Linked DNA regions of Arcticibacter tournemirensis. The protein of the gene in region 1 interacts with the protein of each later gene in a pairwise test. Links are inferred from orthologs where the notes say so. Each region holds a gene or a part of one and is shown in the gene's direction. Other genes may lie near its edges. The genes, in order: BDE36_RS22040 and ung.

The links.
Region 2: the proteins of BDE36_RS22040 (region 1) and ung interact in binary tests that used the Escherichia coli proteins (3 or more experiments, as listed by UniProt). The link is inferred for Arcticibacter tournemirensis from one-to-one orthologs.

What each region holds. Positions count from the first base shown.
Region 1 is NZ_VFPL01000002.1:105,674-121,893, forward strand. What follows is about bases 2,096-4,800. They hold BDE36_RS22040 (nucleoside-diphosphate kinase), read left to right. Parts: upstream 2,096-3,090; coding sequence 3,091-3,510; downstream 3,511-4,800. Other genes in these bases: BDE36_RS22035 (DHH family phosphoesterase), read right to left, coding at 2,096-2,973; BDE36_RS22045 (DciA family protein), read right to left, coding at 3,614-3,904; recF (DNA replication/repair protein RecF), read right to left, coding at 3,904-4,800. In the rest of the region: BDE36_RS22025 (FKBP-type peptidyl-prolyl cis-trans isomerase), read right to left, coding at 1-890; BDE36_RS22030 (FKBP-type peptidyl-prolyl cis-trans isomerase), read right to left, coding at 960-1,934; more of BDE36_RS22035, read right to left, coding at 1,963-2,095; more of recF, read right to left, coding at 4,801-5,001; BDE36_RS22055 (YfgM family protein), read left to right, coding at 5,151-5,828; ribH (6,7-dimethyl-8-ribityllumazine synthase), read left to right, coding at 5,922-6,413; bacillithiol system redox-active protein YtxJ, read left to right, coding at 6,709-7,041; lipA (lipoyl synthase), read left to right, coding at 7,113-7,997; BDE36_RS22075 (NAD(P)H-hydrate dehydratase), read right to left, coding at 8,018-9,511; BDE36_RS22080 (DUF1570 domain-containing protein), read right to left, coding at 9,523-10,278; excinuclease ABC subunit UvrA, read right to left, coding at 10,313-13,156; BDE36_RS22090 (lytic transglycosylase domain-containing protein), read right to left, coding at 13,296-14,144; BDE36_RS22095 (pseudouridine synthase), read left to right, coding at 14,458-15,990; BDE36_RS22100 (lactonase family protein), read left to right, coding at 16,096-16,220. UniProt on the Escherichia coli protein: Major role in the synthesis of nucleoside triphosphates other than ATP. The ATP gamma phosphate is transferred to the NDP beta phosphate via a ping-pong mechanism, using a phosphorylated active-site intermediate.
Region 2 is NZ_VFPL01000001.1:2,117,601-2,134,012, reverse strand. What follows is about bases 1-2,897. They hold ung (uracil-DNA glycosylase), read left to right. Parts: upstream 1-1,060; coding sequence 1,061-1,735; downstream 1,736-2,897. Other genes in these bases: BDE36_RS08990 (Nramp family divalent metal transporter), read left to right, coding at 2,494-2,897; BDE36_RS08995 (Lrp/AsnC family transcriptional regulator), read right to left, coding at 1,920-2,390; BDE36_RS09005 (DUF2892 domain-containing protein), read right to left, coding at 439-990; BDE36_RS09010 (hypothetical protein), read left to right, coding at 192-404; lysS (lysine--tRNA ligase), read left to right, coding at 1-113. Also shown: more of BDE36_RS08990, read left to right, coding at 2,898-4,353; BDE36_RS08985 (hypothetical protein), read right to left, coding at 4,365-4,991; BDE36_RS08980 (helix-turn-helix domain-containing protein), read right to left, coding at 5,038-5,616; BDE36_RS08975 (T9SS type B sorting domain-containing protein), read left to right, coding at 5,711-9,241; BDE36_RS08970 (PorP/SprF family type IX secretion system membrane protein), read right to left, coding at 9,252-10,259; BDE36_RS08965 (hypothetical protein), read right to left, coding at 10,682-11,503; BDE36_RS08960 (AAA family ATPase), read left to right, coding at 11,826-12,848; BDE36_RS08955 (DUF58 domain-containing protein), read left to right, coding at 12,987-13,868; BDE36_RS08950 (hypothetical protein), read left to right, coding at 13,865-14,848; BDE36_RS08945 (vWA domain-containing protein), read left to right, coding at 14,835-15,842; BDE36_RS08940 (vWA domain-containing protein), read left to right, coding at 15,846-16,412. UniProt on the Escherichia coli protein: Excises uracil residues from the DNA which can arise as a result of misincorporation of dUMP residues by DNA polymerase or due to deamination of cytosine.

The sequences.
Region 1 (16,220 bases):
ACTTTTACAAGTTCTATATCGAATATAAGAGAACTGAATGGCTTTATATCCGCCCCGGCTCCCCTCGGCCCATATGCCAGGTCAGAAGGAATTAAGAAAGTCGACCTGGAGCCTTCATTCAGCAAAAGAAGTCCTTCTTCCCAACCTTTAATTACTTGCCCTTCTCCTAATGTAAGGCTGATGGGCTCATAAGTGCGACCTGGTTGTTCCAGGCCCGCTTGTTTTGCATTAGACTCAATACTTGAATCAAACACCTTCCCTTCAAGTGTGCGTCCGGTGTAGTTCACCAGTACTGTATCGCCAGCCACAGGTTTGCTTTTAACAGAGGGTTGAGTGATGATGTACATCAAACCAGACGCTGTTTTTGTGGGGTTTAGCTTATTATCAGCAATGTATTTATTAAGCGTATTTACCTCAGCTGTTTTTAATGAATCCATTAACCTCTGCTGGGCAGCCATGGCCTGTTCCATGGATTGTACCTTATCTATCCTGATCACGAACTGCAGCGTGCTTCCCTTAGGAAAAAAGGCAGGACGCTGCATTGATGAATCAGCAAACAGCGAATCCGCCGGAATCTTAACCAGGGCACTGTCTTTCTCTGATAGCAAAGGAAAAAAATACATCAGGTCGGTGATATTCTGCGAAGGCTGAACAGCAATGGTTACTGGTCTTCCGGCAGTAAAAGAACTGAAGAGAACAGAATCTTTATCGGTTTTCTGAGTAAAATTAAATGTAATAACGTCGTTCAGCTTAATCTTTGCTCCGTTATTGGGCGTATAAATTTTATACTGAACCTGGTTGGGTAAACGGGTAAACCCGTTGTTGTCCTGCGCAAACGTATACATCGACGCTATCATCAATGACAGCGTAATTATGTTTTTTAGCTTCATACTTAAAGAATTAAGTCAGCCCGGGGATACCGGACTGACTTTTAAATGAATTTATAACAAAGCAATGCTTTATTTCGCTGGTGCAGACGGAGCCGCTGGTTGCGGTGTTGCTGCTACAGGTGCAGGCGCTCCAGCTTTTGGCTTAATAATATCTAAGATTTCAAGATCAAAGATCAAAGGCATATAAGGAGGAATTGCCTGATTGCCCTGTTCTCCGTAACCTAATTTTGAAGGGATAATTAATGATACTTTAGTGCCTTTTGAGAATAGCATCAAACCTTCATCAAAACCAGGGATAGTGTTAGATCCGCCAACAGCTACTTTCATAGGTTCGTAAGGACGCATAGGATTAAATACGTTCTCCTTCTTTGCGACTTCAACTACACTTGTTTCAAAGATCTTACCAGTAAGGAAACGTCCTGTATAGTTTAACTTTACAGTGTCGCCCGCTACTGGTTTCGGGCCGCTTCCCTGCTTTTCAACCACATAGTTCAAGCCAGACGGCGTTACTGTTGGTTTTAAGTCCTTCGACTTGATGTAGTTACTGATCTTTCCGGCTTCCTGGTTTTTAGCTTTCTGAGATTCAGCTTTAAAAAACTGCTCGATCTTTCCGTTGAAGTCAGCATCGCTAAGCTTTCCTTTAGGAATTACTTTATCGATCTTGAATGTAAAGATCATGTACTTGCCTTTGGTATTGGGTGGCTTAGGCATGTTCATCTTCTGCTGTAAAGAGTCGAGGTTAATTTTGAAGGTAGCGCTGTCGCCTTCGCTAAGCATAGCTAAAGCAGCATAGATATCACCTTTAAACGCCGACTTCTGCTCTGCAACAAACATTGGCCTGTCGTAGTCATATGAATTCTGCATTACAGAGTCTTCCTCGGTTTTCTGAATAGCATGTAATGCTATAAAATCACCTTCTTTGATAACAGCACCTTCTTTATCCTCATGGATTATGTACTGCATATCACCCTCTCCTTTTTTAAACTGCTTACAGCTTGAAAATGCAAGTACTGCAAACCCTAAAACAATTAAGTTTTTCTTCATTTTGTTGTGGTTATTGTATTTTTCTGGTTTATTGAATTAAAAGACTTTTATATTCGGGTAAGATTTGTTTGAACCGTTGAATTGTTTCCTGTAATGATTCCGTCGACTGGCCTCCTGCGGCATTCCTGTGACCTCCGCCATTAAAATACTTCTTACAGATTTCGTTGGCCGGAAAATCACCCGTCGAGCGTAAAGAAAGCTTTACCTGGTCTGCCCTTTCAATAATCAATGCTGCGAGCCTGATCCCATTTATGGTCAAGGCATAATTTACAAGTCCTTCAGTATCCCCTGTGGAAATATTGAACTTATGTAATTCGTCTCTCGAAACAGTTATCAAAGCAGTATTGTATTCGGTTAACACTTCGAGCTTCCTGAGAAGGCAAAACCCTAAGAACCTTAAACGATTTTCGGAGAAGTTATCATACACCAACTGATGAATTTTTGCATTTTCTGCTCCTCTCTCGATCAGATCAGCAATGATATGATGAACTCTTGGCGTAGTGGTAGGGAAACGAAAGGACCCTGAATCCGTCATGATTCCTGTATAGAGACAAGTCGCCACGTCTTTATTGATGGTCTGTGGCTCCTCAAGTACGTTTACTATAAACTCATAAACGAGCTGAGCCGTTGCGCAAGCATTTATACTCCAGTACCGGTAATCGTCAAAATCTTCAGGTTCAAGATGGTGATCTATTAATACCTTCTTGCCTTTTGATTCCTGGACATGCTGGCCTAACCCGTTGATACGGGCCAGTGAATTAAAGTCAAGGCAAAAGATCAGATCCGCTTCAGCTACGTATTTCGCCGATTCTTCAGGCTTCTCCGTATAAATTACCACTTCTGGATTATTGGGCAACCATTGTAAGAAAACCGGATAATCTGTTGGAGAAACAACTTTTACGTGATGCCCTTTTTGAATAAGACAATTATATAAACCTAATGATGAGCCTATTGCATCCCCATCAGGTTTATGGTGGGTAGTTATTACAATTTGCTTTGGATCAGCTAATAATTCTTTAAGCGAGGTTAACTCCAGCATCATTCAGTCAAAAGAAATGCAAAGCTATTAAAAACCTTGGGGTTACAAAATGAAAAATTAATTCAAATAGACGTAATTCGCATTAAAAACTTAATTTTGCCGGCAATTAAATCAACCATGGCAACTAACAGAACTTTTACAATGATCAAACCGGATGCTGTAAGTAACGGCTTTACCGGTGCTATTTTAGATGATATTATTAAAGGCGGCTTTAAGCTGATTGCAATGAAGTACACTCATCTTACTTCAGAGACTGCGGGTGCCTTTTATGAGGTGCATAAAGAACGTCCGTTTTATGCCGACCTGGTGAAATTCATGAGTTCAGGTCCGATTGTAGCTGCAATTCTTGAGAAAGACAATGCTGTTGAAGATTTCCGTAAACTTATCGGAGCGACAGACCCGTCTAAGGCTGAACCAGGTACTATCCGCAACAAGTATGCAAAATCAATCGATGCAAATGCGGTGCATGGATCCGATTCTGACGAGAACGCTGCGATTGAAGGAAGCTTCTTCTTCTCGAACCTCGAAAGGTTTTAAAATCAGTATCTGACAACTGTCAGCATCTATTGACACTATTATTTAGCTATCCGCATGAAGCCTAAAGGCTAATTGCTGATAGCTATTTGTTATAGTCGTTTTCCTACATAAAGACAATCTCATCAAGCACTTTGGATCCCGCACGTTCATTCATCTTATCCAGAATCTGTGTGCGGATCATCAGAAGCTCGTTCTTCAAGACGGAGGACTCAACTCTTATAAATAGTTTCCTTTCGCGGATAAACAACTGACTGGTCCGGTTGGCAACTGCCTTACCCATCATTTCCGGCCATGCAGCGATCAGTGCGGTTTCGTCAAACTTACGTTTGAGCTTATAGACGCGAAGCATTTGCTCTATGGCATCCTTCAGCGATTTATCGTTTGTGCGGCGCATTATTTCACGGTCCCTTTTTCTACCTCAAAGATAGTAAGCTCAACTCCAATTGCAGCAAAAATCGAACTAATCCTTTCGCGACTGGTGTCGGTAATAAAAATCTGCCCGAAATCATCATGTGATACCATTTCCATAAGTTTCCTGGTCCTCTTGTCGTCAAGCTTGTCAAAAATATCGTCAAGCAACAGCAGCGGCTTGTAACCCTTTCTCTCCTGGAGAAAACTGTACTGGGCAAGTTTAAGGGCGATAAGGAAGGACTTCTGTTGCCCCTGTGAACCAAATTTCTTCATTGGCATCCCATTTACTGCAAACAGAAGATCATCCTTGTGAATACCTGTACTTGTACGTTCCAATATCCGGTCGCGTTCGGCAGCCTTCTTCAAAAGAACAGAGAAATCTTCGTTTAACAGAGGCGAATCATATATAAGATCTACTTCTTCTGCTCCCTCCGTAAGATGGCGGTAATGCTTATGAAATACGGGGAGGAATGTCTCCATAAAATTGCGCCGCTTTTCAAAAATACGTTTACCTGAAGTAACTAGTTGTTCATCAAAAATAGCCAGAAGCTCGGGATCGTATCTCCCCGTTTCGGCAATACTTTTCAGGAGGGCATTTCTGTTAGTGAGATTTTTATTATATGTTATTAACTCGTCAAGATAATGAATATCGGTTTGAGAGATCACGTTATCGATAAAGCGACGACGTTCTTCGCTTCCCTCTATTATGATACTCACGTCATACGGAGAGATCATTACAAGAGGAAACAGCCCAATGTGGTCTGCCAAACGCTGATACTCTTTCTTGTTGCGTCTGAACTGCTTCTTCTGGTTTCGCTTTAATGAACAGGCAACTACCTCTTCCGAGCCGTCTTTATCAAAAGTACCCTGCAGCATGAAAAAGTCAGCACCATTTCTGATTTGCTGTGAGTCTATAGGATTAAAGTAGCTTTTGCAAAGCGACAAATAATGTACTGCATCCAGCAGGTTGGTCTTGCCTGCGCCGTTATCACCTGTAAAAGCGTTAACAGCAGGGGAAAGATCAAGCCCGCCTTCTTCGTAATTCTTAAAATTTATCAGCGCTATTTTTTTAAGCCACATAAACTACCGCAAAGTTAATCCTTTCCGGGTAAAGCATGCGCTTTGACGATCAGCTTTCAATAATAAAACAGCACTCCTATAAATGTCCATGATTTCCCCTTGACAGTATTCCTTAAAAATGTATTTTTGCAGACTTCAATATAACGCAAATGGCGATTAATCAAAAAGATACTATTACTCACTCTGACAAACCAGGCAATACCAGTAAATTTGTGCAGGAGAATAAAAAAAGTCTGGCATTTATAGGTGGCGCTATAGTAGCTCTTGTACTACTTTACTTTGGATACCAGAAGTTCTATCTGGCCCCACGTGCGGAAAAAGCTTCCAACGAAATGTTTAAGGCAGAAGAATACGTTGCTATAGATTCCCTGTCAGACAGGGCAATCAAAGGCGATGGTTCTTATCCAGGATTCGAAAAAATCGCCGAGGAATATTCCAGCACCAAATCTGCAAATCTTGCAAATGCTTATCTGGGCGGTTTATATCTGCAAAAAGGTCAGTATCAAAAAGCAATTGATGCATTGGGAACTTATAGCAGTACGGGCAGTCCGGTTATCGATCCTCTTGTTTTAGGTATGCTGGGAGATGCTTATACCGAATTAAAAGATTACGATCAGGCGATCACTTATTATAAAAAAGCGGCTGATAAATCGGATAACTCTTTTACTGCTCCTCTTTTCCTTAAAAAAATGGGATTAGTTTACGAAGAGCAAAAAGATTACGAATCGGCTGCTAAGGCATATAACAAGATCAAAGAAAGCTATCCTACAAGCTACGAAGCTGCTGTGGTAGATGCTTATATTGCCAGAGCCGAAGCAAGGAAATAAAGAAGTTGTAAGTTGCGGGTTGTATGTTGTGTGACTGTTACCCACAACTTACAACTCGTTACCTGCAACCAGCAATGCACAACATACAACGCAATGGCCACTCAACTTAAGAGCCTTTCCGATTTTTCGCATACAACCATTCCTTCTGCTAGTCCCTATAGATTTGCTATTGTTACAGCTCAATGGAACGCAGACATCACAGGAGCATTATACCAGGGTGCCTATGAGCTTCTGGTTAAACAGGGTGCCTCTCCAGAAAATATCATTTCAGTAACGGTTCCCGGAAGTTTCGAGTTAACTTCGGGCGCAGACATGATACTGAATAATAAAAAGGTAGACGCCGTAATTTGCCTTGGTTGTGTCATTAAAGGCGATACCCCCCACTTTGAGTATATTTGCAGCGCAGTTGCTCACGGCATCACCAATGTTGGCCTTAAATATAATATTCCCGCAATATTTGGAGTTCTCACTACAAATAACCAGGAGCAGGCTTTGGAAAGAGCAGGGGGAAAACATGGCAATAAAGGGGAAGAAGCGGCGGCCACAGCTATTTTAATGGCTGATCTTCAACGCTCCCTCTGCTAAAAACCATTTATACTCTTAAATGGTTGTATTAGAAATTTTTAATACCTTTACTTTTCGAAACTTTATGGGTGCCTTTTTCCGTAAAAGGGAATAGTGCACAATTAGAATTTAACAATTGTTAAGATGAAGAAATTTACTGCAGGTTTACTCCTGCTGATGTTTGTAGCAATACTATTAGGGTCATGTTCCTCTAAAGTATGCCCTGCCTATAATTCTTATCCCAGGTCAAAAAGGGGCTAATCCGCCAATTCAATTACTTTTTGAACCTCTTAGGATACATTAAAAAACTGATACTATGAATTGGATACCGTTGGAAAGAATAGACCAGTTGCAGGAAATTAAGGATGCAACAGGGTATAGTATATTATTTAAGCATAGCACCCGTTGTGCTATTAGCATGATGGCAAAAAGAAAGTTTGAATCAGAATGGGCATCTCTGCCATCTGAAACGCCAGTCTATTTTTTAGACCTTCTAAACCATCGTGATATTTCAGCTGCCATTGTACAGCTATTCCAGGTTCATCACGAATCTCCTCAATTACTGTTAATCAGAGATGGCGAATGTATTTACCATACATCGCATGGAGAAGTATCAGCAGACGAGGCCTCCGCACAGATGAGGTTTTAAATCATAAGCACAATGTCAAATTCCACCGGGAGACAGCGGGTTTCCCGCAACTAAATAGCTACCTTTGTTCTATGATTGAATTGCCGGTAATTCCAGCCAGTGAAACTCAAAGAAGGCCTAACTGGTTACGGGTAAAGCTACCTGTAGGAAAAGAATATGCAAATGTAAGGGGATTAGTTGATACTCATAAGCTTCATACGATCTGTGAAAGTGGTAACTGCCCGAATATGGGAGAGTGCTGGGGTGCTGGTACTGCTACTTTTATGATCCTGGGGAATATCTGCACCCGGTCCTGTTCTTTTTGTGCCGTAGCTACGGGGAGGCCTCATGCAGTGGATCTTGACGAGCCGAACAGAGTGGCTAACTCAATCAAGCTCATGAACGTTAAACATGCCGTTATCACATCGGTTGACCGTGACGACCTTAAAGACGGCGGCTCCATCATATGGGCCGAAACGATCAAAGCGATCAGACGTGAAAGTCCCCAGACCACAATGGAAACCCTGATACCCGATTTCAGGGGTATTTGGGAAAATCTTTACCGCGTGTGCGAAGAGAGTCCTGAGGTGATATCCCACAATATTGAAACTGTTAAAAGACTTACCCGACAGGTGCGTATCCAGGCAAAATACGAAAGAAGCCTTGAGGCCCTGAAGCGCATTTCGGAGTTTGGGTTGAGAACCAAGTCGGGCATTATGCTTGGTTTAGGGGAAACAGAAGCCGACGTTATTGAAACCATGCAGGATGTTGCTGATGCTGGTGTGCATATACTTACGCTGGGGCAATATCTCCAGCCGACAAAAAACCATCACCCGGTGTTAGACTGGATCCACCCCGATCAGTTTGCAAAATATAAAGAGATAGGCCTGGATATGGGTTTCAGGTATGTAGAAAGCGGACCATTGGTACGTTCTTCCTACCATGCCGAAAAACATCTGTTTGATCAGATAAGGTAAGCGCAGTAATTCGCCGTTGACTATAAATACCTGAGAATTACTTCGGGAAGCGCTTCTATCAGGCGGGATGGAGGGACCACGTATCCTTGCACACTTTCTCCAGCGATACCGTGAAGATATACCCCCATGATTGCTGCGTCCTCGGGTGTGTACCCTTGCGCAACAAACGAAACGATCATTCCTGTCAACACATCTCCCATCCCTCCTGTTGCCATGGCAGGTGTACCGGTGGGGTTAAACAAACACCGTCCTTCAGGGGTGAAGATAATGGTATAGCGATTTTTCAGTACAATGGTACAGCCAAGGGTAACTGCCCGGTCTATTCCCGTTTCCAGTCGTTCCCACCAGCTTGTATGTTCACCAAAAAGCCTGTCGAACTCCTTGACATGAGGTGTCAGCACCGAGAACTCGGGTACGAGCTGCATTAATTCATAATTAGATGATATAAGGTTGAGCCCATCTGCATCAATCACAATCGGCTTGGCGAAGTTTTTTAAGGTATCTTTCAATACGTGCAGACTTTTGTCGCCAGTTCCCAGTCCGGGCCCTATACCTGCAGACTGATACTTACCCCACTGCAGGCTTGCCGGAAGCCGGTTTCCTTCTCTCACTACTGCCATTACTTCAGGCATAGCCGCATTTAAAGCATTAAGTCCTTCGGCCGGTATACAGGCAGAAGTTAAGCCGGCGCCGGTATACAAACAGGCTTTGGAGCACAGCAGGGCCGCTCCCATTGTTTCCGGAGCTCCGGCGACCAGCAAAGCGTGCCCATAGGAGCCTTTGTGACTAAAAGGCAACCGCGCTCTTAGCCGATCCCGGATATCATCTTCCGACAGGAGATAATATGGTCCCTCCCCGTCCTGCATAAAGGCCTCGTCAAGACCGATATCCGCAACTTCAAAATATTTAAGATATGGTGATGAATCGGGCAGAAGAAAGTTAAGCCTGGCCCGTTGAAAAGTTATGGCCAGGTCGGCCCGAAATACCGCGTCAGTCCTTCCCACAGCTCCTTCCGCTTTAAATCCGCTTGGGATGTCCACAGCTACCTTAGCTCCATCTAATGTATTCAGCCACAGTACCAAATCTTTCCATTCCCCATCAAGCGGCTTATTAAGTCCCGAACCTAACAAAGCATCAATGATAATATCCGCATTCTCCGGACCGGCATCCGCAGCCCTGTAAATCTCTTTAACTTCCAGGTCAAGAGATTTAAGTCGATCGAGATTAATATTAAAATCAAGGCTGCTCTTTTCCGAAAAACGGGCTATGATTACTTTAATTCGTTCGTATCCTTCCTTATGGAGTATCCGCGCGATCGCCAGACCGTCGCCTCCGTTGTTGCCGGTGCCACAATAGACCGAAATGGACAGCGTCCGGTCTGAGAAATCTTCCATAAACAATTCAACGAACGCACGGGAAGCATTTTCCATCAAGTCCAAAGACTGAATTGGTTTGTTAGCAATGGTGTAAGCATCTGCCTCCCTTATTTGCGATGATGTCAATAGCTTTAACATAGGCCTTTCTATTATCTGTAGAAATGCTGGTATCTCCTCTCAAATAAATCAAATCCCCCGTCGGAAAGGGATTCGATCGCATCAATGGAACTCTTGCCCTCCTTTAATTTCAGAAGCAATTTCTTAGTGAACGCAGGAGTAGACTTAGCCATAAAATAAACAATACTATATGATACATTATACATATAATCCAGCTTTGATTTACTATTCATCCAGGCCTCGTCGTCAAGTTGAAGGAATTCAGTTAGGTTCACATCTCCGCCCTGGATCTCGCGTTTAACAGCTGAAATCCTCGCTGTCTGAACAGCCACAGACACCTGTCCGTATGCCACGGCCATCGACTCAAAAAATACCGCCAGCCCTTCGTTAAACCAACGGGGTATGCCTCCTATATTATGATGCATAAAACTATGGCTCATCTCGTGGACGAGAGTTCTTATAAAGTCGTTAGTACGGTAGACAAAAATCTGTTTTAAACGTGGAGAATAAAAGCCGGTTTTGGAGACCACGTCTGATGCGGCTGCAAGACTGGCTTTTTTGTAATCCCCAAAGTTCTTATACAGGTTAATGGTGATCAGCAGACTGTCGTTTCTCCGGGTATCAAACAGGCCGTTGTAGATCTGCGACTCGTATTCTGACAGAAGCTGAATATTCTCTCTCTCCTGTTCTGTCAGTTTAAAGCCGATTTCGTTAATAAGGAGCTTCTGCGGTAGAGCTTTTTGAGCCAACAGCAGAAATAACACCGACAACAGGAGTTTAGATTTCATTATATATAAAAGGCTGAAACGACAGCCAACATCTTTAACGTTCCATTTCAAGTTTCAAAAACCTGGCAGTATGGCTCTTTTCCTCTTTGAGTAAATTCTCAGGAGTACCCGAGAAAAGTATCTGGCCACCACCGGCACCACCCTCGGGCCCCAGGTCTATTACCCAGTCGGCTACTTTTACCACATCAATATTGTGTTCTATCACCAGCACGGTGTTACCGTGGTCAACGAGACGATTGAGCACTCCAAGCAATACGTTGATATCTTCAAAATGAAGTCCTGTCGTAGGCTCATCGAGGATATAAAATGTTTTTCCTGTATCCTTCTTGGATAACTCAGTAGCAAGTTTTACACGTTGTGCCTCTCCTCCTGATAGAGTGGTTGACGACTGACCGAGCTTGATGTAGCCCAGGCCTACCTCATACAAGGTATTAATTTTCCGGTAAATAGATGGAATCGGTTCGAAGAAACTAACAGCCTCCTCTATGCTCATGTCTAAAACGTCGCTGATCGATTTTCCACGATATCTCACTTCGAGTGTTTCCCGGTTATAACGCCTTCCCTGACATTCTTCACAAGGCACTTGTACGTCGGGCAGAAAGTTCATTTCAATTACTTTCATTCCCGCGCCCTGGCATGTTTCGCACCTTCCTCCTTTTACATTAAATGAAAAACGGCCTGGTTTATAGCCCCTGATCTTAGCCTCCGGCAGCTGCACAAAAAGATTTCTTATATCAGAAAACACTCCTGTGTAAGTGGAAGGATTCGATCTGGGAGTACGGCCTATAGGGGCCTGATCTATCTCAATTACCTTATCTATATGCTCGAGGCCTTCGATCTTCTTATAAGGCAGTGGATGTTTCTTTGCCCTGAAGAAATGGTGATTAAGAATAGGATACAGTGTTTCGGCAATCAGGCTTGACTTACCACTGCCCGAGACACCGGTGATGCAAATAAATCTGCCCAGCGGAAATTCCGCGGTCACATTTCTCAGATTATTTCCGGTGGCATGCTTCAGTATCAAAGAATGCCCGTTGCCCTTCCTTCGTTCAGCAGGAACAGCAATCTCCTTTTTACCATTGAGATAGGCCGTTGTAAGAGTGCTGGCCTTTTTGATTTCCTCAGGCTTTCCCTCTGCTACCACCTCCCCTCCATGAACACCTGCTGCGGGGCCCATGTCGATCACGTGATCGGCTTCAAGGATCATATCCTTATCATGCTCCACTACAAGCACAGAGTTGCCAATATCCCGAAGGTTTTTTAAGGCAGATATAAGTCGTGCATTGTCGCGCTGATGTAAACCAATGCTCGGCTCATCCAGGATGTAAAGTACGTTAACCAGTTGCGACCCAATCTGAGTTGCAAGACGGATTCGCTGCGCTTCACCGCCCGACAAGGTCTTTGCCGTCCGGTCAAGCGTTAAATAATTCAGGCCAACATCCAACAGGAAGCCAATACGTGCCCTGATCTCTTTTAAGATCTCTTTAGCTATTATATTTTGCCTTTCATCAAGGCGACTTTCAACGTTTTCGAACCAGTCAGAGAGACTATTTATATCCATGGAGGCAAGCTCGAAAATATTCTTATCCCCCAATTTAAAGTGAAGCGACTCCTTTTTTAGCCGGGCACCATGGCAAACAGGACAAGTTTTGAGTACCCTGAAGCTCTCAAGATCCTCCATGCCGCTATCTCCACGCCGCTCTGTCTGCTCCTCCAGCATTTTAATAATGCCGTCGAAAGTGATCTGATAATTCTGAACGTTCCATTTATTATACTCCACCGGAACCGTAATAATATCATCAGATCCGTTAAGAATGATATCCAGTATTTCCCTCGGAATCTTCTCAATAGGAGCAGACAAGGAAAAATTAAATTTCTTTGCAAGGGCTTTCAGCACCTGAAACATCCAGGTTTCTCTGTATTCTCCCAGTGGCGCCAGGCCGCCCTGTATAATGCTTAGTTTAGGATTTGGGATGACAGATGCTTCCTCTATCTCAAAAATATATCCCAAACCATCACAACGTTCACAAGCACCATATGGCGAGTTGAACGAAAATGTATTGGGCTGAGGTTCGTCATACGATATCCCAGAAACAGGATCCATTAAATACCTGCTGAAGAAGAACTCATTATTCTCCTGGTCCGAAATTTTAATGATTCCTTTGGAGGTTTTTAATGCGGTTTGTATAGAGTTATATAGTCTTTTGGTATCCTTATCCGTTACCACAATACGGTCTATCACCATTTCGATGTCATGGATCTTGTACCTGTCAAGCTGCATCTTCGCCACAAGATCAACAATCTCGCCATCTACGCGTACTTTAAGATAGCCCTGTTTTCGTATCTGCTCGAAAAGCTCCCGGTAATGCCCCTTCCTTCCCTTGACTACAGGCGCCAGAACATTAATGGGCTTTCCATCAAACTGTTGAAGGATATTACGCAACATCTGATCTTCAGACATGCGCTCCATCTTCTGGCCCGTCACGTAAGAGTAGGCTTCTCCGGCACGTGCGTATAGCAGACGCATAAAGTCGTATATCTCAGTAATGGTACCTACCGTAGATCTGGGATTTTTTGATGTCGTTTTCTGTTCAATAGCGATTACCGGGCTTAACCCGGAGATCTTGTCCACATCCGGACGTTCCATGCCACCCAGGAACTGTCTTGAATAGGCGCTAAAAGTCTCCATGTAACGACGCTGGCCTTCTGCATATATAGTATCAAATGCAAGCGACGATTTACCGCTTCCGCTAAGTCCCGTAATTACAACCAGCTTATTACGAGGAAAAGAAACATCAATATTTTTTAAATTATGGACCCTGGCTCCAAAAACTTCCACTTCACTCTGTTCTCCAAGGTCGGGCGTACTTTTATCCATTAATTTACCTGTCAAAAATATCTTGTAAAGATCGGGTAATAGTAGCAAGAATCAAGCACATGAAATCAAGAATTCTAAATTATGACGTAAAGACCGGAACCGGCATAGCTGCCGGTTCCGGTAAGGTCATTCGTTCTTGTTACATAACTTCCGGCTGCTCCAGCGACATCGCTTTTAAAGCGTCGCGCTCAACACCCCGACTAAGAAAATGCTTCAGAGGTTCAGGCTTATCCTGCACCTTTTGAGCCAGAAGGTTCTTATTCCTGGCTGCGTAACCGTATTTCAACGGATTTTCGATGATCTCTTTCATTGAAACAAGCTTGTAAACGTAGGAAGCTGTTTCCCTGTTGAGCCTCATTTTAAAATAATTACGGTGTCCCTGGGCCGTCATTTGCTGTCTTAAACTATTCTCCCCAATGTTATAGGCAGCAGCGACTAATGTCCAATTGTTAAATTCTTTATACAAAGACCGTAAATACCGGCAAGCAGCGACGGTAGATTTTTTTAAATCCTGCCGCTCGTCGATAGATTTATTCACCCTGAGGCCATAGGTCCTCGCTGTTTGTGGCATGAATTGCCAGTACCCCGAAGCCCCCTTGGGTGATGTACCTCCCAGTAGTCCGCTTTCTACCAAGGGAACGTACTTAAAATCTTCAGGAATGCCATGCCTTTTCAGGATGGGTTCAATAACAGGAAACCAGCGTGCAGCAGTATGATGTAACCTGTCTGTCTGAATATGTTTAAAGCTATTAGCCTTTAAATACCTGCTCATCTTCAGAGACACCTTCTTATTGTGAAGAGGCACCTTTTCGTCGGCAAACCTGAATTCAGGTTTTGAAGATGAGACTTTCTTTTCCTGGGGAGAAGGGAAATCCACTGTTTGTGGAAACGAATTGTTGTGTGTCGCTGCGTTCCTGCTAATAAAAATCTTCGACGATATTATTAGTGCAAGGATCACAGAACACGCGATCAAATGTTTCTTAATCATGCGTTCCGTTCTTAAGTTAAACAAAAAAAGATTTCAAAGATAAACAATATATTCTTAATTTACAAGCACTTACATTTTAACCACTCATCTCCAAGGTTTTAGCTCCCTCTAAAACCAGCAATATCAGCAGCTTATTTCTCCCGTTTCCCGGGGTACTTCAGGACTTAATATTTACCTGTCTTTATCATAATTTCAGGTCTGTAGTCCTACGGCATTTTCCCATTACCTTTGAAAATAAAATAAACAGATTCAGCGTTTTAATGTTAAAATCACTATCTTTGCACCCCATTTCAAAAAGGTTATTAGCATTATCATGCCAGATAAAAACAACAGGAACAGTCGCGAGGACAAGTCCTTAAAGAACAATCGCTTCGAAGGCAATTCAAAAAATGAACGGCCGAAGAGAAGTAACAGCGGATCAAAGAAAATGTTTGACGGTGACAGAAAGCCTTACAGCGGAGATTCATCCCGAGACACAAAACCGGCATTCAGAGATAAAGACAAAGACTCAAGGCCTTTCAGAGAGCGGAGTTCAGGAACACGTCCCTTTTCCGAAGGTCGAAGGGAAAAACCTGAAGGCGGACGAAGCTTTGAAAGAGGGGCTTCAAAAGAGCGTTCTTTTGATAAACGTCCTTACAATAGCGACAAAAGTGAGGGGGGCCGTTCAAACGGAGATCGCACTTTTGATAAACGCCCATATAACAGCGACAGGAAAGAAGGTGGAAGACCGACAGGAGACCGTTCGTTTGAAAAGCGCCCATATAATAGCGACAGGAGAGAAGGTGGAAGACCTACCGGTGACCGCCCATTCGAAAAGCGCCCATATAACAGCGACAGAAAAGAAGGTGGAAGGCCTACCGGTGATCGCCCATTCGAAAAACGCCCGTATAGAGGCGACAGAAAAGAAGGAGACCGGCCATCAGGCAATCGTTCTTTTGAAAAACGACCATATGGCAACGACAAACGTGGCGAACGTGGTACATCAGGAGAACGTCCTTTTGAGAGGAAACCATTCAAACCTGAACGCAGAAGATATGAAGACGGTGTGAGCCGCAATTGGACGTCGGAAGAACACCTGGAGCAAGCTCCGGTATTGCGGTCAAGAAAGAACAGCGCACCAAAGGGCGATGAGCTTATCCGCCTGAACCGCTATATTGCGAACGCGGGTATCTGCTCCAGAAGGAAAGCCGACGAACTTATAGAAGCAGGTGTTATTTCAGTCAATGGCGAAGTAGTATCAGAGCTCGGGTATAAGATTAATCCGATGAAGGATCTGATTCGCTATAACGGAGAAACGCTGAAAAGGGAAAAGATGGTTTACGTTCTGTTAAACAAACCCAAGGATTATATCACTACCACCGATGATCCTCAGGAGCGCAGAACGGTAATGCACCTTGTAGAAAAGGCTTCAAAAGAAAGGATTTATCCCATTGGTCGCCTTGACCGCAACACCACTGGTTTGCTGTTAATGACCAATGACGGCGACCTTGCAGAAAAGCTTTCGCATCCCCGCAATAATATAACGAAGATTTATCAGGTAGAACTAAATAAAAACTTAACTCAGGGCGACCTGAATAAGATCGCCTTTGGAGTAGAACTTGAGGACGGATTAATTAAACCTGACGTTGTTAGCTATGTCCAGGGAGGAACAAAACGCGAAATAGGCATACAAATCCATAGTGGTAAAAACCGCATCGTACGCCGCATATTTGAACACCTCGGATACGAGGTTGAAAAGCTCGACAGGGTGGTTTACGCAAACCTCACTAAGAAAGATTTGCCACGGGGTAGATGGCGATATCTCGAAGAGAAGGAAGTCATCCAGCTTAAGCATCTTATAAAGTAAACGAAGAAGGCTCCGGAAATACCGGAGCCTTCTTCGTTTATGAACGGTGATCAAATAATATACTATCCCTGAATTTTTACTTATAATTCTTTAACTTCGTCATATATGAAAACCTGCAACTACTTATTTGTTATACTCTTACTGATGTCATCTGCTGCACTTATGAACCAGGTTAAAGCTCAAAAACTAAATCTTTTGGTGGGTACCTATACCGACAAGGGCACCAGTGA
Region 2 (16,412 bases), on another replicon or contig:
TTAAAGCCGGCAACCCGAATAAGGTATTTAACGATCTCGGAGGAATGCGTAAAAAGCTGAAACTTGAAATAACCATGCCTTCGAAAGAGGAAGTCATGCTCTGGTTTGAATAAAAGACTTAACAAAAGCTTAAAGGCCTGTAAATATTGAATTTACAGGCCTTTTTTATTTTTGTTACCAAAACGGATTTTATGAATTTATCTAGTATCGAGATTACAGAAAAAGAATACCTTATTAAATTAAATAAGGAAGATTTCGACCTTTCTTTTATTAGTCAGCTCCTGAAAAGGATACAAGCGGAAAAGTTCTTCTCTTCAGCCAAAACAAACGAAGAAGAGGATATTATAAGCAAAGCTGCAAGGTTAGAAAGAAACACCTATTTTGATCATCTGGACGATAAATAATCACCACATCATCGATGTATCTGTCAATCTCTGCCTATCTGGGCCTGAACCCTCGGGTTTGAACCACTGTCTTATCCAGCTGGCTCATTTGTCCTTGCATCATCTTTATCTGCTCTGCCAGTAGCTTATTCTTGTCGGCCTTCTTTGCCTCCTGAAGGTACATCGTAGCTTCCCTCTTATTTCGCTTTGCCATGGCAATTCCTGCCAGGCTTAACTTTGCAAGAGCTATATTATGATCCATGGTCATTCCTAATGAAAGAGCTTTCTTAAAGTACTTTTCCGATTGCATAGGTGCCTTGCGAGACTCTATAAGACCAATAAGAAGATGATAGTATCCGTGTTGAGCCTTCAACAGCTCTGTTTCGTAATTCTTAATGCTTTTAAGCCAGCTTTCCGCTTTATCCATGTTTTCTTTTCTAAGATAATACTGCGCAATCAGCATCTTCTCGTTAAAGAAAAATGTTACAACTACGATAATAGCCAGCAGCAATACAAGTATACCCCAGCCCCAGTGTCCAAAAATCATTAACGCAACAGAACACCCGAGTAAAGCAAAAGCTATTATTAACCTTAAAAAGTTCGGCATATTTTTATTTCTTTGTTAAGTGGATGCAAATATCCGCTTATTTAGCCGCTTAAACAAAAAATATAGCATTATGCCTGTTCAAATAGAAGAATCATGGAAAGCCGCCCTTGAAGGAGAATTTCAAAAGGACTACATGAAAGATCTTAAAGCCTTTCTTCTCAGGGAAAAACAGGAAGGAAAGACCGTTTTCCCCCCGGGGAATATGATATTTAACGCGTTCAATCATACACCGTTTCAGAAGGTAAAAGCCGTGATCCTGGGGCAGGACCCCTACCATGGTCAGGGACAGGCCCACGGACTTGCTTTCTCAGTGCAAAAAGGAGTAACAGTTCCTCCCTCCTTACGAAGCATTTATAAAGAGTTAAAGAACGACATCGAAGGATTTACCATTCCCAATCACGGAGAGCTAACTAAATGGGCCGACGAAGGAGTGCTACTGCTAAACGCTACCCTTACCGTCCGAAAAGGAGAACCAGCCTCACACCATAACAAGGGCTGGGAAAAGTTCACCGACCAGGCAATCATTGAACTGTCTGAAAAGAAAAAGGGAATTATTTTTCTGCTCTGGGGGAAAAATGCTCAGGCAAAAATGCCTCTAATCGACGCGAATAAACATTTCATCCTGAAAGCAGCCCACCCCTCACCCTACTCTGCAGAGCATGGCTTCTTCGGTTGCCGTCATTTCTCCAAAACAAACCAGTTGCTGAAAGAACAGGGACTTGAACCGATAGACTGGCAAATTTAGACAATTGACAGGGGACAGTGGACAGTTGATAATGCAGAATTGAAAATGATATCGCATAATTGAATTTATGCACGGTTGTTTTGCTGCGAAACTAATTAAATTAGACACACTGTCAATTGCCCATTCTCAATTGTCAATTGTCAATTGTCAACTCTCCATTGTCAATTGTCCATTGTCAATTGCCTTAGTATTCCAGCGGGATCACCGGCTCTTTCTTGCTTGTTGAAAGGATCATCATGGTTTGGAAAGTTTTTACCACTCTGATCTTGCTGATCTTTTCCATGATCAGTTTCTCGTAGGCCTTAATATCCTTTACGTAAATTTTCAGGACGAAATCGCAGAGCCCGGTCACATGATGACACTCTGTAATCTCTTTAATTTTCTTTACCTCGTCAACAAAAGTCTGAATAGTATTGTTCTGATGGAAGTCGAGCTGAATTTGAATAAACGACTTGATTCCCAGCCCGAGTTCCTCTTCATCTACTATTGCATGATAACTTTTAATTACACCAAGGTTTTCGAGCTTCCTTACCCGTTCGAGGGTAGGGGCTGGCGACAGACCTATTTCAGTGGAAAGCTGCAGATTTGTAATACGTCCGTTCTGCTGCAACGTTTTAAGAATTTGAAGATCAATTTTGTCTGGTTGGTAGGGCATCGTTTACAATTATTCTGCAATTTAAAACAATTTGCAAATATTTTTATATTTAGATTACTCTAAATTAAATATTAGATTTGCAAAACAGACACATAATATCTTTATGGGAGATTCTTTAGGAGAAGTACATTCTACAGTAAAGACCTCTGGGAAAACCGGTTGGCGTAAGTTGATGGCATTTATCGGTCCCGCTTACCTCGTAAGTGTTGGATATATGGACCCGGGGAATTGGGCCACGGACATAGCCGGAGGAAGTCAATTCGGATACAAGCTGATCTGGGTATTGTTAATGTCGAACCTGATTGCCCTTTTACTGCAATCCTTAAGTGCCCGTTTAGGTATTGTAAGGGGGCTTGATCTGGCGCAGGCCTCCAGAAACGGTTACGCCAAATGGGCTAATTACCCACTCTTTGCCCTCGCCCAGATTGCAATCATCGCATGCGACCTGGCAGAGATAATCGGAATGGCGATCGGACTGCAACTGTTGTTCCATTTGCCCCTCATCTGGGGGATATCCATAACTATTCTCGACACCTTCCTGCTGCTGTTTCTGTTGAACAAAGGAATGCGGGCAATGGAAAGCTTCATCGTATCGATGGTGTTCATTGTAGGACTTTCCTTTCTTATTGAAATGTTTATAGTTGAGCCCGTGTTCTCAGAGGTAGTAAAGGGGTTTGAACCCTCCATCCTTAGTGGCAATGCTCTTTATATCGCAATAGGTATCATCGGAGCTACAGTCATGCCCCACAATCTCTACCTTCACTCTTCACTGGTTCAGACCCGTAAAATAGAACGAACACCGCAAGGCATTCGCGAATCTCTCAAGTATAACCTGATTGATACCGGCGTAGCATTAAACCTTGCTTTTTTTGTAAATGCGTCCATCCTTATACTTTCGGCTACCGCATTCTTTAAAAACGGTTATCACGAAGTGGCCCAAATACAGGATGCCCATAAATTGCTCGATAATATATTTGGTTCTCTGTCTCCTGCCCTATTTGCCATTGCGCTGATTGCAGCCGGACAAAGTTCAACAGTAACCGGTACTCTTGCAGGCCAGATAATAATGGAAGGACATTTAAATCTTCGTATTCAACCATGGCTGCGCAGGCTACTTACCCGCATGCTGGCTATCATCCCGGCTTTCTTTACCATTTTATATTTTGGAGAGGAGGCCCTGGGCGAGCTGCTCGTATTAAGCCAGGTAATCCTAAGTCTGCAGCTTGGCTTTGCCGTTATCCCTCTTATTCATTTTAACTCCGACAAAAAACTGATGGGGGAATTCGCCATAAAACTATGGGTGAAGATCCTGGCATGGCTTAGCGCGTTGATTATTGTTGTTCTTAACATAAAACTCGTATTCGAAGAGGTTACAGGGTGGATAAACACTTCTGAAAATAACTGGTGGGTGTTTGTCTTTGTATTACCTGTTATACTTGGCGTCCTCCTTCTGCTTTTCTATGTATCCCTTCACCCTATTATAAGTAAGGTAAGGGCTGAGATATTTACAGCACCTCATGGCCAGGCCATGGACATACAGGATATTGAGGGCGTTATTTATTCAAGTATCGGCATTCCAGTCGACTTTTCCAGTCATGATAAAAACACTATCCGCAACGCTTTAATCCAGGGAGGAAAAGAAGCTCACTATTATCTCATCCATATTGTAGAAACTGCCGGAGCAACTTACCATGGGGAGAAGGTGATGGACTTCGAGACGAAAAGTGATTTTGAAAACTTACAGAAATATCAGGCAAATCTCAAGAACCTGGGTTATGAAGCCTCAGTCTTAATTGGTTACGGCCGCTCAGCAAAGGCCATTGCCCGCCTCGCCAAAATCAATAATATGGATCTCCTTGTAATGGGAGCACATGGACATAAAGGACTTAAAGACATTATCTTCGGCAGCACGCTCGATTCTGTACGGCATAGAGTAAAGATCCCGGTATTGATTGTTAGATAAAGAGTATGAACTTAGCGCTGGTTCTTCCCCAGGAAAGACAGGAGCTGTTTATTACTAACCTCTTTATTGATATCAATATATCCGGGATAGCTCACTTTTTCATTGCCGATAGTAAAAGAAGGTTTGATCATCAGTGTTATTATGGTCTTCATCTCCTCTTCTGACGAAAGAAAAGCAGTAACGGCCTTCTGATATTCAGGATTGGAAAGTATCGGATAAAGCTCTGAATCTATTTTAAGCGCAACATCTGCCGTGCCTCCTTCAGGAGCTATTACAATCTTTCTGTTATAAGACCCGCTTGTCAATTCCACTCCTTTTAACACAATTTTATAATCAAACTCGTTAATTCCGGCTTCGTCCTTTCCCGGGTTCTCTATTTTCATCCGGAGCACGGCCTTTAACGGCAATGTTTGCTGCATGAACGCAAATGCGACGGCCGGGGCGCCTGAAAGGTCAAATCCCTTTTTCCTGATTAAACGCGAGATGTCGGTATTTGCAAGATAAACACTATCGGCCGATACAATGGAGTACGTACAGCCTTCCAGCGCTTCCAGCCGTTTCACCTGGCTGTCAATACCACATGAGTGCAGCAGAATAAGGGCCGGAAAAAGAAAGAGAAGTTTTTTAATATACTGCATCGCTTTAAGGGGGTATAATGATATAAGTGAATAAACCCTTATTTGTTCAACCAACCAAATCAATTGGTTTCCGGGCTGCGCCCGAAGCTCTTGAAAGCCTGAATTCTGAAGGTGTTTGACCTGTAATCCGCTTAAACTGAGAGGACAAATGCTGAACGCTGCTGTAACCAAGCCTGTAGGATATCTCGCTCAGGTTAAGTTCATCATAAAAGAGAAGCTCCTTTGCCTTTTCAATCTTCTGCCGGATAACATACTGCTCAAACGTTATTCCCTCGACAGAAGAAAACAAGCTGCTCAACGAGCTGTAATCCTGGTGCATTTCATCAGCCACTAAAGCCGACCAGTTAACCTTCGTATTCAGTTCTTCAGTATGGTGAATTCTCCTGATCACTATATTCTTCATTTTCTCGATCAAGCGCATTCTGGAATCGTCAAGCAGTTCAAAGCCCAGCTCCTGCAATCTCCCCGACAATAATGCACTTTTCTGTTCGTCAAGGCTGTCTTCTTGTATTTGCGCATAGCCGAGATCCACTTTCAGAGGATGAAATCCCAATTTCACAAGTTCACTCTCTACAACGAGAATACAACGCGCACAAACCATGTTCTTTATATACAACTCAGTCATTGGCACAAAGGTACTTTAATAAGACAAAATCGTCCTTTCTATATTTCATTGTCAATTAAAAATAATATCGTATTTTGGCTTCATAAATTTCACCATGTCGCGCATAACTGCCCTTATCACTCTGATACTCTTAATAACGGCGAAACTTGCATTTTCTGATACTTTCATTGTAACGAACAAAGCCGACAGCGGCCCGGGAACATTACGGCAGGCTTTACTGGATGCAGCTTCCAACGGCATAGCCAGCACCGACCGGATAGAGTTTAATCTGCCGGGCAGTACCATTAACGACCGCACGATACGGCTTAGAAGTCAGCTGCCTATGGTAAGCTCGAAAGTAATTATCGACGGAAGCACCCAGCCATCTGACGTTTTCGGTGTATCGGGAGCGAAAGTTATTATAGAAAGGGAGTTTAACAACGTTTACTATTCAGGCCTGGTTATATCAACAGATATCTATAAAGAAACTGTATCAGACGTGGAAATTTACGGACTGTATATCAGAAACTTCGCGAACATCACTTCACTCTCAAATATAAACACATCTCAGGGATCAGGAATTATCGTCGAATATAACGCCCAAAATGTAACGATTGGGGCACCGGGAAAAGGCAACGTGATATGCGGAAATATTAACGGAATTGCCATCAATGGATCCCGTTATTACAACGGCACTAACGATGTCAATTCATCCGGAAAGATAGTTATTCAATCCAACCTTATAGGCTTACTTGATAACGGAACAACCGCAAACACAAACTACATCGGGGTTTCGGTCAACCTTTTCGAACGCGAGCTCAATATCGGTGGCGACAATACCGGCGAACAAAACGTAATCAGCGCTAATGCTACAGATATACTAATTGACAGATCCAGTTATTATAACAGTAAACGAGCGGTAGTCAATATCATCAACAACAAGATAGGAACGGACTGGAATGGAACTAAGGATTTCAAAGGTCTGCCTCTCTTTTCCCAGTCGGCCAGTGTAGATATGTATGGAATCAGGGCATCGAGCAGCCTCACGGATTTGAACATTATGAAGAATATTATCTCGGGGCATTTAACCTGCGGGATCTCTATATCATATGCGGATTTTCTCATTACAGCAAATCATATTGGAACAGATGTAAATGGCACAACAGACCTTGGTAACACGGTTGGAATCCGCATCGAATCCGGGGCACAGGGAAGAATAGGGCGCTCAGCCGATGAAGACAAGAATTACATAGGCTATAACCGCTATGGCATTGACGTGCTTTCTGAAAAACCGACAACCATTTCGCGTAACAGCATTTTTTGCAATACGCAATTTGGCATTGGCAAGGCAACAAGGACGCAGCAGACCTATGTACAGGTTCTGAAAATAAATTCTGACCACATCTCGGGTAAGGCAACACCCAATGCAGAAGTCGAGTTATTTTATTCTGACAATTGTCCCGGAAGCTGCCAGGGCAAGACTTACTTTTTCACAACCGCTGCCGACAACAGTGGTCGCTGGGAATACAATGGCAATCTGACGGGGCACGTAGTTGCTACAGCAACGTTACCATCCTATGTCACCTCTATGTTTTCCACAGCCGGACTTCAGGAAAATGAGGCGAAAGTGGAACCGGTAACCTGTAAGGGACTGGGAAGTATAACTATCTCAGAGCCAAGGGAAGGCATTGGTTTTAAGTGGTACCGGCTCGAAGAAAATGGTACATCCGTGTTTATCGGCAGTACACAATCTGTTAGTGGCCTTGATGTGGCAACTTACGAAGTGAATATTGACGATGGCTGTAAAACTGTTTTACATACATTCTATATTACAGACCAGAAGCTGACGAAACCGGAAATCACCCCCCCGGTGCCGGCATGCGGACAAACGTCGTTCCAATTCTATGCTACAACCCTGCGTGGTAAAGGCAACATATCCTACCGCTGGGTTAATTCGGGCGGACAAACTGTAGGATACGGGCAATATGTCTCGCTGCCCCAGGGCACTTACTCTGTAGAAGTAACAGATGAGGCCGGATGTTTATCAAAATCCGATCCCGTCACTATAGTACGTAAACCTCAGCCTGTCATAAATATATCTGCTATGGTGTCTACAGCCGCCGCTTGTGGAAAGCCCAACGGTTCAATTAAAGGAATTACTACTTCAGATATTACAGGGAATGTTAAATATCAGTGGTACGTATACGACGCGTACCACGGTAAAACTGGCGACGCGGTGACCGGGCAAACAAATGTGGACCTCACAAATGTAGAAGGCGGCTACTATCAGCTTCAGGTTTCTGACCAGGGCGGCTGTCCTCCGGTATATAGCAGTCCGCTGTATATCAACATCTATAACTCGGTGATCGTAAATATTGGCTCAATCAAGGGTACAACCTGCGGTAAGAAAAATGGATCTGTAACAGGCATCACCATACTGGAAGGAAATCATTATAAATTATATAACGCACTAAACGTACTCGTTAAGGAAGAGGATTATTTAGGCGTCCCCATTAATTTCTCTGGTCTTTCCGCCGGGAGCTATATAATGATTGGCGAAAGCACCATCTCAGGTTGCACATCCAACCCTACTCCATTCACAGTATATGAGATAGCTCCGGAGAATTATACTTTTTCGGCTTCTGTTCAACCTACCACCTGCGGACTTTCTAACGGAAGCATAACCCTTACTTATAATGTAACCTCAGCACGTCCTGCCAGATACGAATGGACAGACGCGGGCGGCCAGTTATTAATTACCGGAACGCAAACACAGATTAAGGAACTCGGACCCGGTGAATATACATACACGGCATATGATGCAAACGACTGTCCGAGGACCTATGTGTACACCATTGCAAGAACCGAAATTCTGAAGATCGACGCATCTGCAGTAAAACCGCCAGTCAATGACTACTGTGGGCTAAAAAGAGGTTCGATAACCGGACTAAAAGCCACAGGAGGTATACCCGGATACATATATTCATGGATCGATGAAAATAACAAAGAGGCGGGAACAAGCCTGGATCTTCTCAACATCGGTGAAGGAAAATACCGTCTTGTTTTAAAAGATCAAACCAGTTGCGGCGTGGACACTAGTGATGAATATACCGTAGTTGACCAGTCAAGACCAATGGCAGATCCATTAGCAGCAGATGTTCGTGTTTGCTACACCACCGAAATCACAATACCGGTTTCGAATGTCGAAGAAGGCACCTACCAGTTGTACAAAAAAACATCTGATCCATCTCCATTCAAAGAAAACACAACCGGCATCTTCACTTTTCTAGCGTCCGGCTCATCCGATTATTATGTCCGGCGAGTCCTTGGACATTGTATTAGCAATTTCACAAAGATCCATGTCGAAGTTACCAACGACAACCTGCATATCACCAACACGATGACCCCCAATGGAGACGGCGTCAATGACATTTGGTCCCTTACAGGTTTACCTGATTACCCCGATATCAAAATCCAGCTATACACAAGAGATGGACAGCTCGTATACGAATGCATTGGCCCCTATATAAATCCCTTCGACGGTCACTTCAGGGGAGCCGAACTACCCGCTGGCGTTTACTATTATAAGATTGATCTCCGGGGCGATTGTAAACCCCTCAGCGGAAGTCTCACGCTTTTAAGGTAATGGACAATGACTAAAATTGTCTCTGCGAGCAGTTTACTTTGTAACGGTTATTCAACAAAAGGCCGAGCACGATTTCGTGCGAACCATTGTTAACATGCTTGAGAGGCGAAGTCGTAAAGTCATACGAGTAACTAAGATTGATAAGGTAGCCAACATTGAACCCAGCCATAAGAGAGTAAGAATCGTTATTCCTGAAACCGCTACCCATCCAAAGTTTATCTTTATAAGCAAGCTTTAAGTTAGCGTCTATGGCCGCAGGAGAGTTTAATGCGTAACTCAGTAAACCCGAAGGGATAACAGCTAGATCTTCTCCTACGAAGAACTTATACCCCACTGTCCCGTAAAAGGAAGGTTGCTGGTATTGTTCTACGGTACGCTGCCCATCCACCGTTTTCCAGTGCTTGCCCACCAGCTGTTTTCCGGACGCCCCCAGGAAAAACCTTGGGGTATAAAGCCAGATACCAAGGCCAACATCCGGCCTTATCCTGTTGTTATAGTCGGCAGCAAAAAGAACATCGTCTTTTTCACCTACAACACCTTCCACGTCAATTCCGATAGAAGAAAAACCACCGGAAACGCCGACGGAAAGGTTAAGGACTTCCGAAAGCCCGAGGTGATAAGCATAGGTGGCATTTACCGATGTTTGCCGGATCCTCCCTGCTTTATCAGTTATTGCATGGAAGCCTACACCATGATGCGGTTCAGCCGACATAAAACTGTTGACATATTGCCGGCTCATCGGATTCTCACCTTCGGCGGGAAAAGTATTAACAGAGCTTCTTATGAAATCTTCCCCGAAAGGAGCATTCAGCGATACATAATACGTTTCAGGAGCTCCCTCCAGTCCCTGCCACTGATTACGGAAACCCATCTTTACATCTATATAATTGTCTATGCCGGAAAGAGCTGGATTGAGTAAATAATTGTTAAAGATGTATTGCGTTGATCGTGGTTGTCCCTGTCCATAAACAAGTACGCTTATGAAAGAAAAAAACACGAGGCCCAGGCATGATTTCATACAGTATTAAACACCGAAATTTAGAACTCAATATTAGTATAATTTCTTCAATAAAGGAAAACTTATCGGCGGAAAATCAGGGCACCGCATTTAAAGAGTGTCGAGAGAGAAATTCCCCTTTCCAGGCTTCGCCTGGAAGGACACTTTTTGAGATCATCCAGTTGAAAAAGAGGAAGAAATGATTTAGATTCATTTAACACTGCTTGTAGTATAACACGAGAACAGTTCGGAGTGAGAGCACAGTAAGTGCAGGGTGAGTGCACGGTGAGTGCACCTTTTACCGGGAAAGGGTGCACTCACCGTGCACTCACTGTGCTCTCACCGTGCACTCATCCCGAAGAGTTCCAGAATAGTGGTCGAAGCAGGAGCGCACTATTCTTCCATTATATGATACATTTCCCGGCTGCTTTATAGAAAAGTCTTCATCGACTTTGAGCATATTCTTCGTTTATGCCCATTGTTTTAAACATCGACTCTACCACATAGATCAGCCGGATATTTTCCGCGAGATGCCCGTGCTGAACTTCAATATTAAAATAAGGAATTTTATTCACCTGAGCATAAACTGATAGTGAGCCATCTGCAGGCCCGGTCTGGCTTTGAAGAACAACATTTACATTTTGCTGTTTCAGGAAATTAAAAAAGGCAGGGTCTGTTACTAACACGAGGTCGTCAGGATCCATCGCTGGATTAATGTATACGCTATCCGCAGTGCCATGCAAGTAATTCCCTTCGAGATAGGATTCGATGCTGAATTTCCCGTCCGAATTATTATGAAGCGTAATGATATAGCCGGAGGTATCAGGATTATATACTTTAAGAGCTAATCTTGCAAGATCGCGCGCTTTTTGAACAGCGAGGGAGTCCTCTCTGCCCTTACTGTGTCTCTTCAGGCTCAAATAAGCTCCCACGTCATTAAAGATTTGATTGGGATCAAAAGATAATAAAGAACGCCTGCTGCCAAACGTTATATTTCTCGTATTCCCATACTTTAGCTCTGTTAAGCTCCCTCCGCGATTTCTACAAAAAGCATGAGCAGCCCTGACACCTGTATTTTCGTTATCGTGGAGTATTAAAAAATTGAGATTTGCCTTTTTATAATTCGACTTAAGTATATCAACTGTTTTGTTGGGAAAAACAAAAGAAACCGATTCCAAAAACTCAGGAACGCTATCCTGTTGTGAATGAACGATACCAGGACATAAACATATAAACGCGATCATTAACCGGGCTGACTTCATCATAGCTGTTCACTCAATTTTGATTCTTTTCCACCAATCAGGATTAAGATCCTGGGCAGGGGTTTTCTTCACAGGTCTAACTAATAAATAGATGTATTTATTCTGGAGTCCGGAAACTCCGATCCTAAAATAGTGATTTTTTGCTAAAATGGTCCTTTTGCTTCCATATTGCCTTACTCACACCATCCTTTTATTTAGTGCAGGTTGTCTACGGGATTCCTTCATCCCGTATCTTATTTAACAAATTTTAACATAAATTTTTTCCCTCATATTTAGCTAAAAGCTATTTGTCTTTTTAAGTTTGCCCCAGCCAAATAAAAGATTCATGGAAGAATTAGTAAATAGTAATTCATCGTACTCAACAGATATCAGGGCTCTGAACGAAATGATTCAGAGAGAAAGCGCATTTATCGACCTTTTAATGATGGAGATGGATAAAGTTATTATCGGTCAGAAGTATATGGTGGAGCGACTGATGATAGGACTTCTGGCAGATGGCCATATCCTTTTAGAAGGTGTGCCGGGGCTTGCAAAAACACTTGCCATCAACACGTTGGCCAAGGCAGTACAGGCAGACTTTAGCAGAATACAGTTCACACCCGACCTATTGCCGGCCGATCTCGTGGGGACAATGATATACAATCAGAAAAAAGATGAATTTATCGTCAGGAAAGGACCCATTTTCTCTAATTTCATCCTGGCCGACGAGATAAACAGGGCGCCGGCTAAGGTACAGAGTGCTTTACTTGAATCGATGCAGGAAAGACAGGTAACTATCGGCGACCAGACCTTCCCTCTACCCTCCCCTTTCCTGGTACTGGCCACTCAGAATCCAATAGAGCAGGAAGGAACCTACCCTCTTCCGGAAGCACAGACAGACCGCTTTATGCTGAAGATCGTTATTGGCTACCCCAATAAGGACGAGGAAAAACGGATCATGCGTGCGAATATTAGTCCGCAGGGAATGTTAAAACCCAATGCAATCATTCGTCCTGAAGAGATCATTAAAGCGCGGAAAGTAGTGAGAGAGGTGTATATGGACGAAAAGATTGAGCAATATATTATCGATATCGTGTTTGCGACAAGATTTCCCGACCAATATAAATTGCCCGACTACAAGAATCTGATTAGTTATGGTGCGTCTCCCCGTGCAAGTATCAGTCTCGCTTTGGCAGCAAAGGCCCTCGCTTTCATTAAAAGAAGAGGCTATGTGATCCCCGAGGATGTACGTGCCGTTTGTCACGATGTTCTGCGTCATCGCATCGGGCTGAGCTATGAAGCAGAGGCAGAAAACATCACTACAGAGGATATAATTACAGGCATCCTGAATGTAGTAGAAGTACCTTGAGAGTTGAGAGTGGAAAGTTGAAAGTGGAAAGGTTAAAGCTAAAAGGTAAAGTGGAGAGCCGAAAGGTAAAAGGTAAAAGCTGAAGGCTCAAGGCTGAAATCTAAAGACTGATGGCTAATAGCCAAAAGACAGCTAAATATGGCAAAGGACACTAAAGATCTGCTGAATAAAGTAAGGAAAATTGAAATCAAGACCCGGGGGCTAAGTACCAACCTCCTGTCCGGAGAATACCAGTCCGCTTTTAAAGGGCGGGGAATGGCCTTTAGTGAGGTTAGGGAATATGAACCTGGAGATGAAATACGGACGATTGACTGGAACGTCACAGCCCGTTTTAACCATCCCTACGTAAAGGTATTTAACGAAGAACGGGAGCTTTCGGTGATGCTTCTTATGGATGTGAGCCGATCTGAAGTCTTCGGCACCATTAAACAGCAAAAGCAGGACCTGGCCACGGAGCTTTGTGCGGTACTTGCTTTTTCGGCTATCCAGAATAATGACAAAGTGGGGGTGATCTTTTTCAGTGATAAGATCGAGAAATTTATCCCGCCTAAAAAGGGAAGAAGCCATATCCTGATGATCATCAGAGAACTGCTGGCCTTTACACCTGAAAGTAAAGGAACTGATGTTGCCGAAGCCTTAAGATACTTCACCAGCGTCATCAGAAAAAGATGTACGGCTTTTGTCATCTCTGATTTCATCAGTCCTTCATTCGAGCAGGCGCTGAAGATTGCCAATAAAAAACACGACGTTATTGCCCTCCGGCTTTACGACAAGCATGAAGATGAGTTTCCCGATATGGGACTCATCCCGGTACAAGACGCTGAAACCGGGGAATTTCACTGGATTAATACGGGAGATAAGAGAGTCAGGGACGCTTTTAAAGCTGAAAGTCTCCGAAGGAATGCCGCCTTGTCCGACCAGTTCAGAAAGTCGGGTGTTGATTTTACAAGTATCGGGACACACGAATCGTATATTAAACATCTAATTACACTGTTTAAAAAACGGGAAGGCCGCAGATGAAGAAGAAAATTTATTTGAACTACAGCCTTTTTTTTGCGCTGCTTTTATTGTTATTTTCACAAACTGCCTGGTCGCAGGACGTGAAGGTAGACGCCAGGCTCGACAACGTGTCTATCCCTCTCGGAGGGCAGACATTATTACACCTGAGCATTCAATTCCCGGCTAAGGACAGCGTGAAATTTCCCGCTCTGAAGGACACTATCAATGCAAAAGTTCAGATCGTTGAAAGCAAAACAGACACCGCCTTCAATAAAGACGACGTTAGCATTGAAACAATTACCCGCCATATACGGATTACATCCTTTGAGCCGGGTACATACACCATCCCCTCTTTTATATTCACCACCAGCAAAGGCAGCTTTGCTACGAAAGAACTGACGCTCCAGGTACTTTCGGTTGATGTAGATACGACCAAAGCCTTTTATGATATTAAACAACCCTTAACGGTATCCTATACCTTAATGGACTGGATCAAAGATAACTGGATGCTGATTGCCGGAATTCTGCTGTTCATCGCAGCCGCAGTGGCCGTTTTCTATTATCTAAAGAAACGGCCAAAGAAGGCGAAAGAAGTGAAGGAGGTAAAAGCAGCAGTTCCTGAACATGAGCTTGCCTTGCAAAAGCTTCAGGCTTTACGTTATAAAAAGTTGTGGCAGCAGGAACAGGTGAAATTATACCACAGTGAACTGAGCGACATCGTGAGGGAGTATCTCGAAAAGCGGTACCTGATAAAAGCGCTTGAGCAAACAAGCGGTGAAATCCTGTCGAGCCTGAGGTCGGCTGAAATACAGGAGAACGACAGAGCAATGCTTCGTCAGATCCTCACCCTGGCCGACCTGGTAAAGTTTGCAAAGGAAAGGCCATTGCCGGCCGACAATGAACGCAGCATGGAGAATGCGGTCAGCTTTGTGGAAAACACTAAAAAAACGCAGCAAACGACGGTAAATAAAGAAGATAACAGCAGCAATGGACTTACTTAAAGGAATAGAATTTGCCAATCCGGGATTCTTCTGGTTACTGATCAGTATACCATTGATCGTTGGCTGGTATATTTGGAAAGAAAAAGAACTGCAGGGCAATCTTACAGTAGCTACCCTTCAGGGATTCCCGGTCCCCTCCAACAGCTTCTTACCACGCCTGCGGCACTCCGGCATTGTGCTGAGGTCATTATCGCTTGTGGCCCTCATTATTGCTCTGGCGCGGCCCCAGTCGTCATTGAGCTGGCAAAATACCACAACCGAAGGCATTGACATTATTATCGCTTCGGATATTTCGGGAAGTATGCTTGCGGAAGACTTCAAACCAAACCGTTTGCAAGCGGGAAAGAATATAGCAATTGATTTTATCAAAGCACGGCCCGACGATCGCATCGGCCTGGTGGTATTCAGCGGCGAAAGCTTTACTCAATGCCCGCTAACAATTGATCATGATGTACTGATCAATATGTTTAACGGCATACAGAATGGTATGATCGAAGACGGCACAGCCATCGGAATGGGATTAGCCACCGCCGTGAACCGGCTTAAAGACAGTGAAGCAAAAAGTAAAGTGGTCATCCTGCTTACTGACGGATCGAACAATGCGGGGTCCATTCCTCCGCTTACAGCAGCCGAAATTGCAAAGCACTTTAATGTCAGGGTATATACTGTAGGAGTTGGTACCAACGGATACGCCCCCTACCCTGTCCCCTCGCCTTATGGCGGAATTACCTATCAGCGCATGCCCGTGCAGATCGACGAGGCCACCCTTGGCAAAATCGCCTCTACAACCGGCGGAAAATATTTCAGGGCTACCAACAACGAAAAACTGAAGGCGATATACGAGCAGATTGACAAGATGGAGAAAGCCAGAATAGATGTTACCCAATACCGCAAAAAAACAGAAGTATTCTGGCCGTTTGCTTTGGCTGCCCTGTTTTTTCTTTTGCTTGAGTTTGTTTTAAGGAACACTGTATTTAAAGGAGCTTTAACTTAGAAGATGCTACGTTTTGAACATATAGAATTTTTATGGGGACTGGCCCTTGTCCCTGTTCTGATAATTCTTTTTTTCAGGGTAAGCCGCTGGAAAAAGAAAGCAAGGGCCAGGCTGGGCGATCCGGACGTTATAAAGCAGATAATGCCGGAAGTGTCGTTCTCAAAACCCTGGTTGAAATTTGTGATTTTTACACTGGCATACACTATGCTTGTCATAGGCCTGGCTAATCCGCAGATAGGCTCGAAAATGGAAGAAGTAAAGCGAAAGGGAGCCGATCTGATGATCCTTCTCGACGTATCGAACAGTATGCTGGCCCAGGACCTTGCACCCGACCGCCTCGAGAATGCTAAAAGAGCTATAGCCCAGTTAATCGATAATCTTCATGACGATCGCATCGGGATGATCGTTTTTGCCGGGCAAGCTTATGTTCAGTTGCCCATTACGAGCGACTATTCGGCTGCCAGATTATTCCTGAACACCATCAATACAGGCATGGTTCCAACACAGGGAACCGCTATAGGCGAAGCTATTGCAATGGGAATGAGATCTTTCGATTTTAAAGATGGCATG